Regions from separate parts of the Acuticoccus sediminis genome, predicted to be linked through region 2. Evidence: riboswitches for the same ligand, from Rfam matches in the RefSeq annotation. Region 2 holds a riboswitch; the other holds the start of a gene.
The links. A riboswitch is a leader RNA that binds a small molecule or an ion and turns the genes downstream of it on or off. The one in region 2 is predicted to bind glycine.
Positions count from the first base shown of each region.

Region 1: linked by a shared signal. The riboswitch ahead of DLJ53_RS02395 (D-amino acid dehydrogenase) and the one ahead of gcvT (glycine cleavage system aminomethyltransferase GcvT) in region 2 are both predicted to bind glycine.

Region 1 covers NZ_QHHQ01000001.1:557,152-562,723, forward strand. Annotated here, with positions in the region: gene DLJ53_RS02385 (hypothetical protein) at 1-401, opposite strand, end outside; gene DLJ53_RS02390 (metallophosphoesterase) at 576-1,262, shown strand; gene DLJ53_RS02395 (D-amino acid dehydrogenase) at 1,320-2,570, opposite strand; glycine riboswitch at 2,707-2,796, opposite strand; gene DLJ53_RS35895 (glucose dehydrogenase) at 3,179-3,553, shown strand; gene DLJ53_RS02405 (pyrroloquinoline quinone-dependent dehydrogenase) at 3,550-5,572, shown strand, end outside.
Region 2 covers NZ_QHHQ01000004.1:96,479-102,050, forward strand. Annotated here, with positions in the region: gene DLJ53_RS18645 (NUDIX domain-containing protein) at 1-409, opposite strand, end outside; gene gcvH (glycine cleavage system protein GcvH) at 406-774, opposite strand; gene gcvT (glycine cleavage system aminomethyltransferase GcvT) at 776-1,897, opposite strand; glycine riboswitch at 1,951-2,042, opposite strand; glycine riboswitch at 2,044-2,145, opposite strand; gene DLJ53_RS18660 (NAD(P)H-dependent flavin oxidoreductase) at 2,216-3,217, opposite strand; gene DLJ53_RS18665 (MaoC/PaaZ C-terminal domain-containing protein) at 3,307-4,164, opposite strand; gene DLJ53_RS18670 (CaiB/BaiF CoA transferase family protein) at 4,431-5,572, shown strand, end outside.

The sequences.
Region 1 (5,572 bases), on a different contig from region 2:
TTGGGCGCGAGGACGCGGGATCGGGCCGCTGCCGTGCGCGCGAAGTCGTCGAACCCCGCGGATGCGGCGGCGATCGCGGCGACGCTCCAGGCGTAGGCGTTGGCCGGGGCCGCCTCGATCCCCGCGAGCGCCAGCTTCAGGGACAGCCGTTCCTCCTGCCAGCGGAGGGATGCGGTGCTGGCCCGGTCCAGCATGTAGAGCGAGCGGTTGTAGAGCGCGGCGGACGACTGCGGGTACCAGCTGTCGAGTCCGACGGCGACGCGGCTCTTCGCCGAGAGCCCGGGCGCGTCTGCGACGATCGCGCCGAAGGCGGCAAGGCCCATGGCGAGGAGCGCGGCGCACGACAGGCGCACGGCCCACCGACCGAACGGCCGGGTATTGCGGTTGCCGGTAGACTGCATTCTTGTCCCAACCCTATCTTTCCTCGAAGGTGAACGACTTCCGCCGAAAACGGCGCCGGCGCTCGCCTTCGTTCCGGCCGTGGATCGAGGAGGCTCCCGTTGCTCCGTTTCTTGCGCCGCACCCGGCACGCGGGAACCTCACCCGTCGTTGCATCCTATGATAGAATTTACGCCGTGGGAGACGTCCACGGTCAAGCCCATTGTCTCGATGCGCTGATGGATCGCATCGAGGCCGACCGGTTGACGCACGACGACGAGCGCCGGTCGCGGATCGTATTGCTGGGGGACTACATCGACCGCGGGGCGGACAGCCGGGCGGTGCTGGACCGTGTCGCGGCGCTGCTCGACGAGGGCGCGGTGGCGCTGGCGGGCAATCACGAGGACGCGCTGCTCACGTTCCTGCGCAGCCCGGTGGCAGGAGCAAGCTGGCTGACCTTCGGCGGCGTCCAGACCCTCGCCTCCTACGGGATCGCCCCGCCCCGGCATGAGGCGGCGGAGGAGCTGTCGGACATCGCCGCCGCGCTCGCCGAGGCGATGGGCGACCACGTCGCGCTGCTGCGCCAACGCCTGATGCGCTACCTCGTGAGCGGGGACGTGGTGTTCGTGCACGCCGACCTGGAGCCGCGGGTCGACCTCGATGCGCAGGACGAGCGGGTGATGCTGTGGGGCCATCCGACCGACCCCGGCGCGCCGTGGCGGCCGGGCAAGCTCGTTGTCCACGGTCATTATGCCGAGCCGAAGCCGGTGCGGAGCGAGGGCCGCATCGGCGTCGACACGGGCGCCTACTTCACCAACACCCTCACAGCCGTTCGCCTCGACGAGAGTGTCGGGTTCATCCGGAGCAGCGACCCGGCGCCGTAGGCACGGCGGCGGGCCACACGAAAAAAGGCCCCGCCCGATGGACGGAGCCTTCGTCGGTTACGCGGCGAGGGCAAGCGCCGGGCGGGCCGCCGGACGCTCCGGGCGGAGCTCGGCGGCGACGCTGTCGGCCACCATCTCGGCGGTCGCGGCGGAGAGGGTCCAGCCGAGGTGGCCGTGGCCGGTGTTGTAGAAGACGCCCGCGTGCTTGCCGCGGCCGACGCGGGGCAGCATGGAAGGCATCATCGGCCGCAGGCCCGCCCACGGCACGGCGTGCTCGGTGGAGAGCGCCGGGAAGTACTTCTCGCACCAGGACACCAGCGGGCGGATGCGGTCGGCGCGGATGTCGAGGTTGTCGCCGTTGAACTCGGCGGTGCCGGCGATGCGCAGGCGGTCCTCGCCGAGCCGGCTCGCCACGATCTTGGCGCGGTCGTCGAGGAGGCTCACCCACGGCGCGGCCGCACGGCTCAGCTCGTCCTTCAGCTCCACGGTGATGGAGTAGCCCTTCACCGGGTAGATGTTGACCGTATCGCCGAGGGAGCGGGCGATGTCGCGGCTCTTGATGCCTGCGGCGACGACGACGCCATCGAACATCTCCTCCACGCCGTCCGCGCGGACCCGCGCGCCGCCATCGACGGCGGCCACGTCCTCGACGATCACACCGAAGCGCAGGCTGGCACCGCGGCGCACGCAGGCGCGGGCGAGGCCCATGGTGAACTTGTGGATGTCACCCGACGCGTCGCTCTCGGTGAAGAAGCCACCGACGAAGTCGCCCTTGAGCGCCGGCTCGATCTCGCGGATCTCGGAGGCCGACAGCTCGCGGCGGTCGAGGCCGCCCTCGGCGAGGAGGACGTTCACGTCGCGGGCGTGCGCCATGTCCTTCGGGGTCGAATAGAAGTGCAGGATGCCGCGCTTCTCGAGGTCGAAGTCGATGCCCTCGCGCTCGGCCATGTCGAACAGCACCGAACGGGCGGCGATGGCGAGACGGACGGTCTCCACCGTGTTGGCGCGGTAGTTCGGGATGTTGGCCAGGAACTCGGCCATCCAGCGCATCTTGTGGAGCGACGGGCGCGGGTTGACGAGGAGCGGAGCGTCCGCCTGGAGCATCCACTTGAGGCCCTTCAGCACGGTGCCCCACTGGGTCCAGGTCTCGGCGTTGGAGGCGGAGAGCTGGCCGCCGTTGGCGAAGCTCGTCTCCATCGCGGCATAGCGGTTGCGCTCGTAGACGGTGACGTCGAAGCCACGGTCGAGGAGGGCATAGGCGGTCGTGAGGCCGGTCACGCCGGCACCGATGACGGCAATATGGGTCACAGAGGGCTCCTGCAGCACGGGCGGCGTCGATGGTTGCCGCGTTGCCCCCTCCGTGCTGGAACCTGAGAGCTTCGCCCCGAGGGGCTTTCTCCTTCGGTGGGCCGTCCGATGGCGGACGACCGCTTTCCGGAGTGTGGAGACGACACCGGTCCTGGGACCTGAGAGTTTCCGGGGCGGTTGCTCCTTCGGCGGTGGGGCGGACCCCACCTTCTCCCGGTGCCGTCTTAATACTGCGCACATAAGATATCGGCCCGAAATCCGCAAGATCTCGACGGTGATATTCTTGCCGTCCGAACGGGGCCACGGCGCGCCCCGCGCGGCGAGGTTCGATCCGGTCCAGCCACCACGCTCCGATCGGACATCGACGAAAGTTCCATGGGTCATGTCTGGCATGACCCTTGGCATGGCGGTAAAAAACGCCGCGGATCCCGGGCGGTTTTCGCCGGAAGGACCAAAGTCCTCCTATATCATGGGATAGTGAACCATTGGCCGCCTCACGCGTTGGCCTAGCACACATTCACGGTGATCGAGTTCCGCGGGGCCTGAGCCAGAGCCCGACCTTGTGCGGACCCGACGCCGTCCGAAACCATCCGAAGTGAGGGATTATCGTGGCGTACGCATCCGAGCCGCACTCGCGGCCTCGCGGCCACTGGGCAACGACCATACTTGCCGTGGTCGTCGCCCTTCTGGGCCTCCCGCTGCTGGGCCTTGGCGCCTGGCTCATCGTCCTCGGCGGCAGCTGGTACTACGGCCTCGCCGGCCTCGGCCTGATCATCGTCGCCGTGCTTCTCGCGCAGCGCAGCATGGCCGCCATCTGGCTCTACCTGCTCGTCTGGCTCGGCACGCTGGGATGGGCCTACTGGGAGGTGGGCACCGACTGGTGGGCGCAGGTCCCGCGCGTCGTCGCGCCGACGGTGCTCTTCGTCATCATCCTCCTCTTCACCCCCCTCCTCGGCCGTCGCACACGCGAAGGTGCACTGTGATCCGTACCACTCCGCTCCATTCGAAGCTCGCCGCCGCGCTCATCGTCACGAGCGCGCTCACCGCCCCCGCCCTCGCGCAGGACACGCAACCCGCGCCCGCCGCGACCGAGGCACCCGCCTCCCCCGCCACCACGGACACCGCCCCGGACGCGACCGCCGCCCCGGACGCTCCAGCGGCCGCCGAGGCCACCCCGGACGCTCCGGCCGCTCCGGCCGCCGCCGAGGCCGAAGCGCCCGCCGCCGCGCCCGATGCGGCTGCCACCGGTGCCACCGCCGCAACGTCCCCGGAGGACGGTGCCACGGATGCCGGCGCGACCGATCAGGCTGCAACCGGCGAGGCCGGCACCGCCGCGACCGAGGGTGCCGAAGCGGCCCCGGCGGCCGAAACGCCGGGCGCCACGACGCAGGTCGCCGCCGAGAGTGATGAGCGCGCCCCGCAGCCGCAGCCCGAGGTCGGCCAGGACTGGCCGTTCTGGGGCGGCGACGCGAACGCGCAGCGCTACTCCCCGCTCGACCAGATCACGCCGGAGAACGTCGGCAACCTCGAGCGCGCCTGGACCTTCCATACCGGCGACCTCCCCGAGGGCGCGGCCATCGGCAAGTACTCGCCGGAGAACACCCCGGTGAAGGTCGGCGATGCGCTGCTCATGTGCTCGGCGATGAACATCCTCATCTCCATCGACGCCGCCACCGGCGAGGAGAACTGGCGCTACGACCCGAAGGTCTCGCCCGACGCGATCCCCTACGGCGCCACCTGCCGCGGCGTCTCCGTCTACACCGCGCCGGAGCTGCCGGAGGACGCGCCCTGCAAGACGCGCGTGATCGAGGGCACCGTCGACGCGCGCCTGATCGCCGCCGACACCCGGACGGGCGAGCTCTGCCAGGACTTCGGCGACAGCGGCCAGATCGACCTCTGGGACGGCATCGGCGAGAAGGTGCCGGGCTGGTACGCCGTGACGGCCCCGCCCGCCATCGTGCGCGGCATCGCGGTCACCGGCGCGCAGGTCAAGGACGGACAGGCCGAGGACGCGCCGTCCGGCGTCATCCGCGGCTATGATGCCGTGACGGGCAAGCTCGCCTGGGCCTGGGACCTCGGCGCCCCCGAGGCGATGAAGAACGGCCCGCCGGAAGGCGAGACCTACACCCGCGGCACGCCCAACATGTGGACCACCGCGACGGCGGACGAGGAGCTCGGCCTCGTCTACCTGCCACTCGGCAACTCGTCGGTCGACTACTGGGCGTCCAACCGCTCCGAGGCGGAGAACGACTGGTCGACGTCACTCGTCGCCATCGACGTTCTGACCGGCGAGCCGAAGTGGTCCTTCCAGACCGTGCACAAGGACGTCTGGGACTACGACCTCGGCAGCCAGGTGACGCTGATCGACTACCCGAACGGCGACGGCGGGACGGTGCCGGCGGTCATTCTGCCGTCGAAGCAGGGCGACATCTACATCCTCAACCGCGAGACGGGCGAGGCGCTGACCCCGGTCGGCGAGGTCGACGTGCCGACCACCGGCGAGCTGGAGCCGGACACGCTGTCCAAGACGCAGCCGGTGTCCGAGTGGCACACACTGCGCAAGGATCCGCTCCAGGAAAAGGACATGTGGGGCTTCACCCCCATCGACCAGCTCTGGTGCCGCATCCAGTTCCGCCTGTCGAGCTATGACGGCTTCTACACGCCGCCGACCGCCGACAAGTTCTGGATCCAGTACCCCGGCTATAACGGCGGCAACGACTGGGGCTCGATCGCCTACGATGCGGACGCCGGTCTCATCATCGCCAACTACAACGACATCCCGAACCACAACCGCCTGATCCCGCGGGAAGAGGCCGACGAACTCGGCATCAAGCCGATCTACGAGCAGGGCAACCAGGGCGCCAACGCGGAAGGCGCAGGCGATGCGCAGGCCGGCTCGCCGTACGCGATCAACGTCAACGCCGGCTGGCGCAACGACGTGACGGGCGTTCCCTGCACCGCGCCGCCCTACGGCGGGATCCGCGCGATCGACATCAAGACCG
Region 2 (5,572 bases):
CCGGCACGGTGCCGAAGGCGATCGCGGGCAGGCTGTCCGGCTTGAAGCGGACGGCCTTCAGCTCATCCGGCGCGAAAAAGCGCCGCTCGGTAACGATGGCGTCGGGATCGCGCCAGGCGGGGTCGATCCGCCCGCCGCTGACCCGCGCCCGGAAGAAGAGCTCCACCTGGTGGAAGCCCGTGTCCGGGTTGTGGAACTCGTTGACGAGGGCGAGGCCGCCCACGTCGACGCTGAGCCCCGTTTCCTCATGAACCTCGCGCCGCAAATTGCTGGCGAGGTCCGCCCCCACCTCCACCCCGCCGCCGGGCGCACACCACAGGTCGCTCCGCCCATCGGGATAGGCGTTGACGAGGAGGAGGCGCCCCTCCTCCACGATGAGCGCGCGGACGGCGAGGCGGGGCGATGTCACGAGATCGTCTTCAGGTACTCGTCGTAGCCCGCCCGGTCCATCAGGTCGGACAGGTCGACCCCGTCGGCCTTGAGCTTGGCGAACCAGCCGCCGGTCTCGGGCGCCTCGTTGACGAGCTCGGGCTTCTCGTCGAGAGCGGAATTCACCTCGACGACCTCGCCGTCGACCGGCGCGTAGACGTCCGACGCCGCCTTGACGCTCTCGACCACGGCGAACGAGTCGCCCTTGGCCACGGTCTTGCCGACCTCGGGCAGCTCCACGAACGTGATGTCGCCGAGCTGCTCCTGGGCGTGGTCCGAGATCCCGACGATGAGGAGACCATCGGCTTCCTCGATCCACTCGTGGTCCTTGGTAAAGCGTTTCATCTTACGTCTTTCGTTTGGCTCGCGATGGTACGAAGGGAAGCTCTGCGACCGTCACCGGTACCGGCTTCCCGCGCACGATCGCGGCAAGCTTCGTGCCGATCCCGGCGAACTGGGTGTCGACGTAGCCCATGGCGATGGGCGCACCGACGGTCGGCCCGACACCGCCCGAGGTGACGATGCCGACGTCGAGGTCGTCGATCTGGAGGATGGCGCCGGAGCGGGCCGGGACGCGCCCGTCGACGGCGAGGCCGACGCGCTTGCGGTTCGGCCCGTCGGCGAGCTCGGCGAGGATGCGCTCCTCGCCCAGGAACCCGCCCTCCTCGCGCCGGCGCCTGGGCATGATGAAGCCGAGGTCGGCCTCCACCGGGCTGATCTCCTCGGTGAGGTCCTGGCCGTAGAGGCACAGCCCCGCCTCCAGGCGCAGCGTGTCGCGCGCGCCGAGGCCGACGGGGGCGACACGCTCGTCGGCGGCGAGCCGGGTCCAGGCCTCGGCGGCCACCTCGTTGGGTACGGAGATCTCGAAGCCGTCCTCGCCGGTGTAGCCGCAGCGCGAGATCATCGCGTCGGCGCCGAACGCGGTCCCGTAGACGGCCTTCATGAAGGTCAGCGCGGAGAGGTCGACGTCGACAAAGGGCGCGAGCGCCGCCTCCGCCGCCGGACCCTGGATCGCGATCAGCGCGCGGTCGAGCGGGGTCACCGTCACCCTGGGGTCGGCATGCTCGGCGAAGTGGTGGGCCACCGCCTCGCGCCGCGCCCCGTTCACCACGACGCGCAGGTGGTCGCCCATGTTGGTGATGATGAGATCGTCGACGACGCCGCCCGCCTCGTTGGTGAGGACGGAGTAGCGTGCAGCGCCCTCGCCGAGGCCGGCGATGTTGGACGGGGTCAGGCGCTCCAGCCAAGCGGCGGCGGCGCCGGGCTCGCTCTCGTCGAGGCGGAGCTGGCCCATGTGCGAGACGTCGAAGAGGCCGGCCCCTTCGCGGCACGCCGCATGCTCGGCGATGATCCCGCTGTACTGCAGCGGCATGAGGTACCCGGCAAAGGGCACCATGCGGGCACCGGCCGCCTTGTGGACGTCCACAAGCGGGGTAACCTTGAGCGTCTCGGTCGAGTGTTCGGCCACGCCATTCTCCTAGCCCATGACTCAGGGTGCCCGGCGGTTGCCGGACATCTTGCCCTTCTGTCATGGCACCTGAGAGATTTCCCGCCCCGCAAGCGGGAACGGCTACTCCTTCGGTGGACGGCTGCCGCCGTCGCTTTCCAGAATGTCGTCGACGCGCGGTCCTTTTGCCTGAGAGTTTCCGGGCCGTTGCTCCTTCGGCGCCGCGACTTCGCCATTGACGAAGCCTCGGTCTCTCCCGCGTGTCGAGCAAACAATGATTGTTGCGCCGGGAAAGTCAAGCTGACCCCGGCGCCGCCCCCAACTCGACCGGCGCGCGCCTCACTCGGCGGCGACGGACCTCGCCGCGGGCTCCTCGCCCAGCAGGCGCCGGCGCGCGGCGGCATATTCGGCGGCGAGGCGGTCGATCAGCACCGCCGCCGGGACGACGCGGTCCACTGCGCCGATCCCCTGCCCCGAGCCCCAGATCTCGGACCACGACTTCGGCTTGGAGGAGCCGGAGCCGAAGTTCATCGCCGACGGGTCGCTGGTCGGGAGGTTCTCGGGGTCCATCCCCGCCGCCGAGATGGACGACTTCAGGTAATTGCCCCACACCCCGGTGAAGAGGTCCGAATAGACGATGTCGTCCGCTGCGCCGTCGACGATCATCTGCTTGTAGCCGTCGACCGCGTTCGCCTCCTCGGTGGCGATGAACGCGGAGCCGATGTAGGCCGCGTCCGCCCCCATCGCCAGCGCCGCCAGCACGGAATCGCCGCGCGCGATGGCACCCGACAGGACGAGCGGCCCGTCGAACCACTGGCGGATCTCCTGCACCAGCGCGAAGGGCGACTGCCGGCCGGCGTGCCCGCCCGCGCCCGCCGCCACCGCGACGAGCCCGTCCGCCCCCTTCTCGATCGCCTTCCTGGCGAAGGTGTTGTTGATGACGTCGTGCAGCACCGTCGCGCCGACCGAATGGGCCGCCTCGTTCACCTCGACCCGCGCGCCGAGCGAGGTGATCCATACCGGGACCTTCCACTTCACGCAGATCTCGAGGTCACGCTCGAGGCGCTTGTTGGTGCGGTGGACGATCTGGTTCACCGCATAGGGCGCGGCCGGGCGGTCCGGGTTCGCCTGGTTGTGCCGGTCGAGCTCCTCGGTGATGCGCTTGAGCCAAACCTCCAGCATGGCCGGCTCGCCGTCCTTCTCGCGCGCGTTGAGCGCCGGGAAGGAGCCGACGATCCCCGACTTGCACTGAGCGATGACGAGGTCCGGATTGGAGATGATGAAGAGCGGGGACCCGACGACGGGGATCCTCAGCGACTTGATCGTTTCGCGGAATGGCACTGCGTTTCGCTCCCGGCAATTTTTCCCGATACTCGTCACTTCGGGCCCCGAGGACAAGACCCGTGCTTAGGCACCGATCGCGCGACCGATCAGGCCGCGTACTCGAACCGCCCGTTGGTCAGGACCGTCGCGTCGCGCGCCGGCACCCGCGCCGTGTACGCCGCGACGCCGGGCTCCAGCGACCACATGTCCACCGCGATCGCCTCGCCCGGGAAGACCGGCGACGAGAACCGCCCGTCCTGCCCGCGCACGCGCGCCGGGTCGTTGCCGCAAAGGGTCAGCATCAGCGCCCGGCAGGCGATCCCGAACGTCGCGAGGCCGTGCAGGATCGGCCGGTCGAAGCCCGACCGCCGGGCGCTCGCAGGATCACTGTGCAGCGGATTGTAGTCGCCCGAAAGGCGGTAGATCAGCGCCTGCCCCGGCGATGTCGCGAGGGTCACCGACCGGTCGGGCGCGCGCTCCGGCATCTCCTGCGCGGCGAGCGGCGGCGTGGTCTGGGCGCGGCCGAACCCGCCCTGCCCGCGCGCGAAGGCCGACTGGCGCACGGTCGCGAAGGGCTCGCCCGTCGCCGCGTCGACGATGGTGCGCTCGGTGACGATGAGCCCGCCCTTCCCCTTGTCGATCACGTCGGCCACCACGGTCTTGGCCTTCAGCGTCGCCTCGGTCGGCAGCGGACGGACGATCCGCACCGACTGCTCGCCGTGGACGATGCGCGTGTAGTCGACCGTGGTGCCCGGCCGGCTCATCCAGTGCGGCGCCATGGCGAGGACGTTCGCCATGGCGGGCATCGCGTGGAGCTTCGTCTCGTCGACGAACTTCAGCTCCTCCTCGTCCATGGGGTCGGAGCCGTAGCCGAGGCCGAGACTGTAGACGATGCAGTCTTTCCAGCCGACCTCCTGGACGACCTCGGGCAGGTCGATGGCGAGCAGCGTGTCGGGATTGAGCATTGCGGGATGGTCCGGGTCGGGGATAGAGATCGAGGTTAATCGACGGATTAACTAGCGCGTCCATCGGTGGGACGCTAGGCCGGAGTGCCGGATGCATCAGGGACTTGCACCCGGCAACGCCGACGCCTTAGGTCTGAAGAAAATTGCCGGGTCCCCGAACCGGCCCTTGAGGAGAGACGCCTTGACGGACTGCGCCCACCCCCATCCGACCCGCCCGGTGCGCCGGCGCGGCGGCCCCGCCCTCGCGATGGCGAAGGGCGCATAGGATGTATCCGCTCGAAGGCATCAAGGTCCTGGACCTTTCGCGCGTCCTCGCCGGCCCCTCCTCCACGCAGACGCTCGCCGACCTCGGCGCCGAGGTCTGGAAGATCGAGGCGCCCGGCGCTGGCGACGACACGCGCGGCTGGATGCCGCCGCAGATCGGCGGCGAATCCACCTACTTCATGGCCGCCAACCGCTCGAAGAAGTCGGTGACCGTCGACCTCAAGAGCCCCGAGGGCCTCGCCTCGATCCTCGCCCTCGCCGCGCAGGCGGACGTGCTGGTCGAGAACTTCCGCCTCGGCGCGCTCGACCGGATGGGCATCGGCTACGAGGCGATCCACAAGGTCAACCCGCGGATCATCTACACGTCCATCTCCGGCTACGGCCGCACCGGGCCGCGCGCGGCCGAACCCGGCTACGACTTCGTGATCCAGGCCGAGAGCGGCCTGATGTCGATCACCGGCGAGCCGGACGGCAGCCCGATGAAGCTCGGCGTCGCGATCACCGACCTCGTCGCCGGCATGAACGCAGTGCAGGGCATCCTGGCGGCGCTGATCGCGCGGGAGCGGACCGGCCGCGGCCAGCACATCGACATCTCGCTGTTCGACTGCGCGGTGGCCGCCCTCGCCAACGTCGCGACCGGGCACCTCCAGACCGGCGGCGGCTTCCAGCGCTTCGGCAATGCGCACCCGACGGTGGTGCCCTACCAGACCTTCGACACGGCGGACGGCTCGCTGTGCCTCGCGGTGGGCAACGACGGCCAGTTCCGCAAGCTGTGCACGATGGTGATCGACCGGCCGGACATGGCCGAGGACGAGCGCTTCATCAGGAACCGCGAGCGGGTGCTGAACCGGCGCGACCTGATCCCGCCGCTGGCCGCGATCTTCACGACGAAGCCTACGGCGGAGTGGATCGCGCGGCTCAAGACGGCCGGTGTCCCCTGCGGCGAGGTCCGCTCGGTGGAGCAGGTGTTCGACGCACCGGAGATCGCCGCGCGCAACGTGGTGCTGGAGATCCCCGACGCCAAGCACGGCACGCTGCGCCTCGTCGCCTCGCCGCTGCGCCTGTCCGACACGCCGCCGCGGACCCCGGTCGCCCCGCCCCGCCTCGGCGAGCACACCGAAGAGGTCCTGTCGCGCTACGCGAA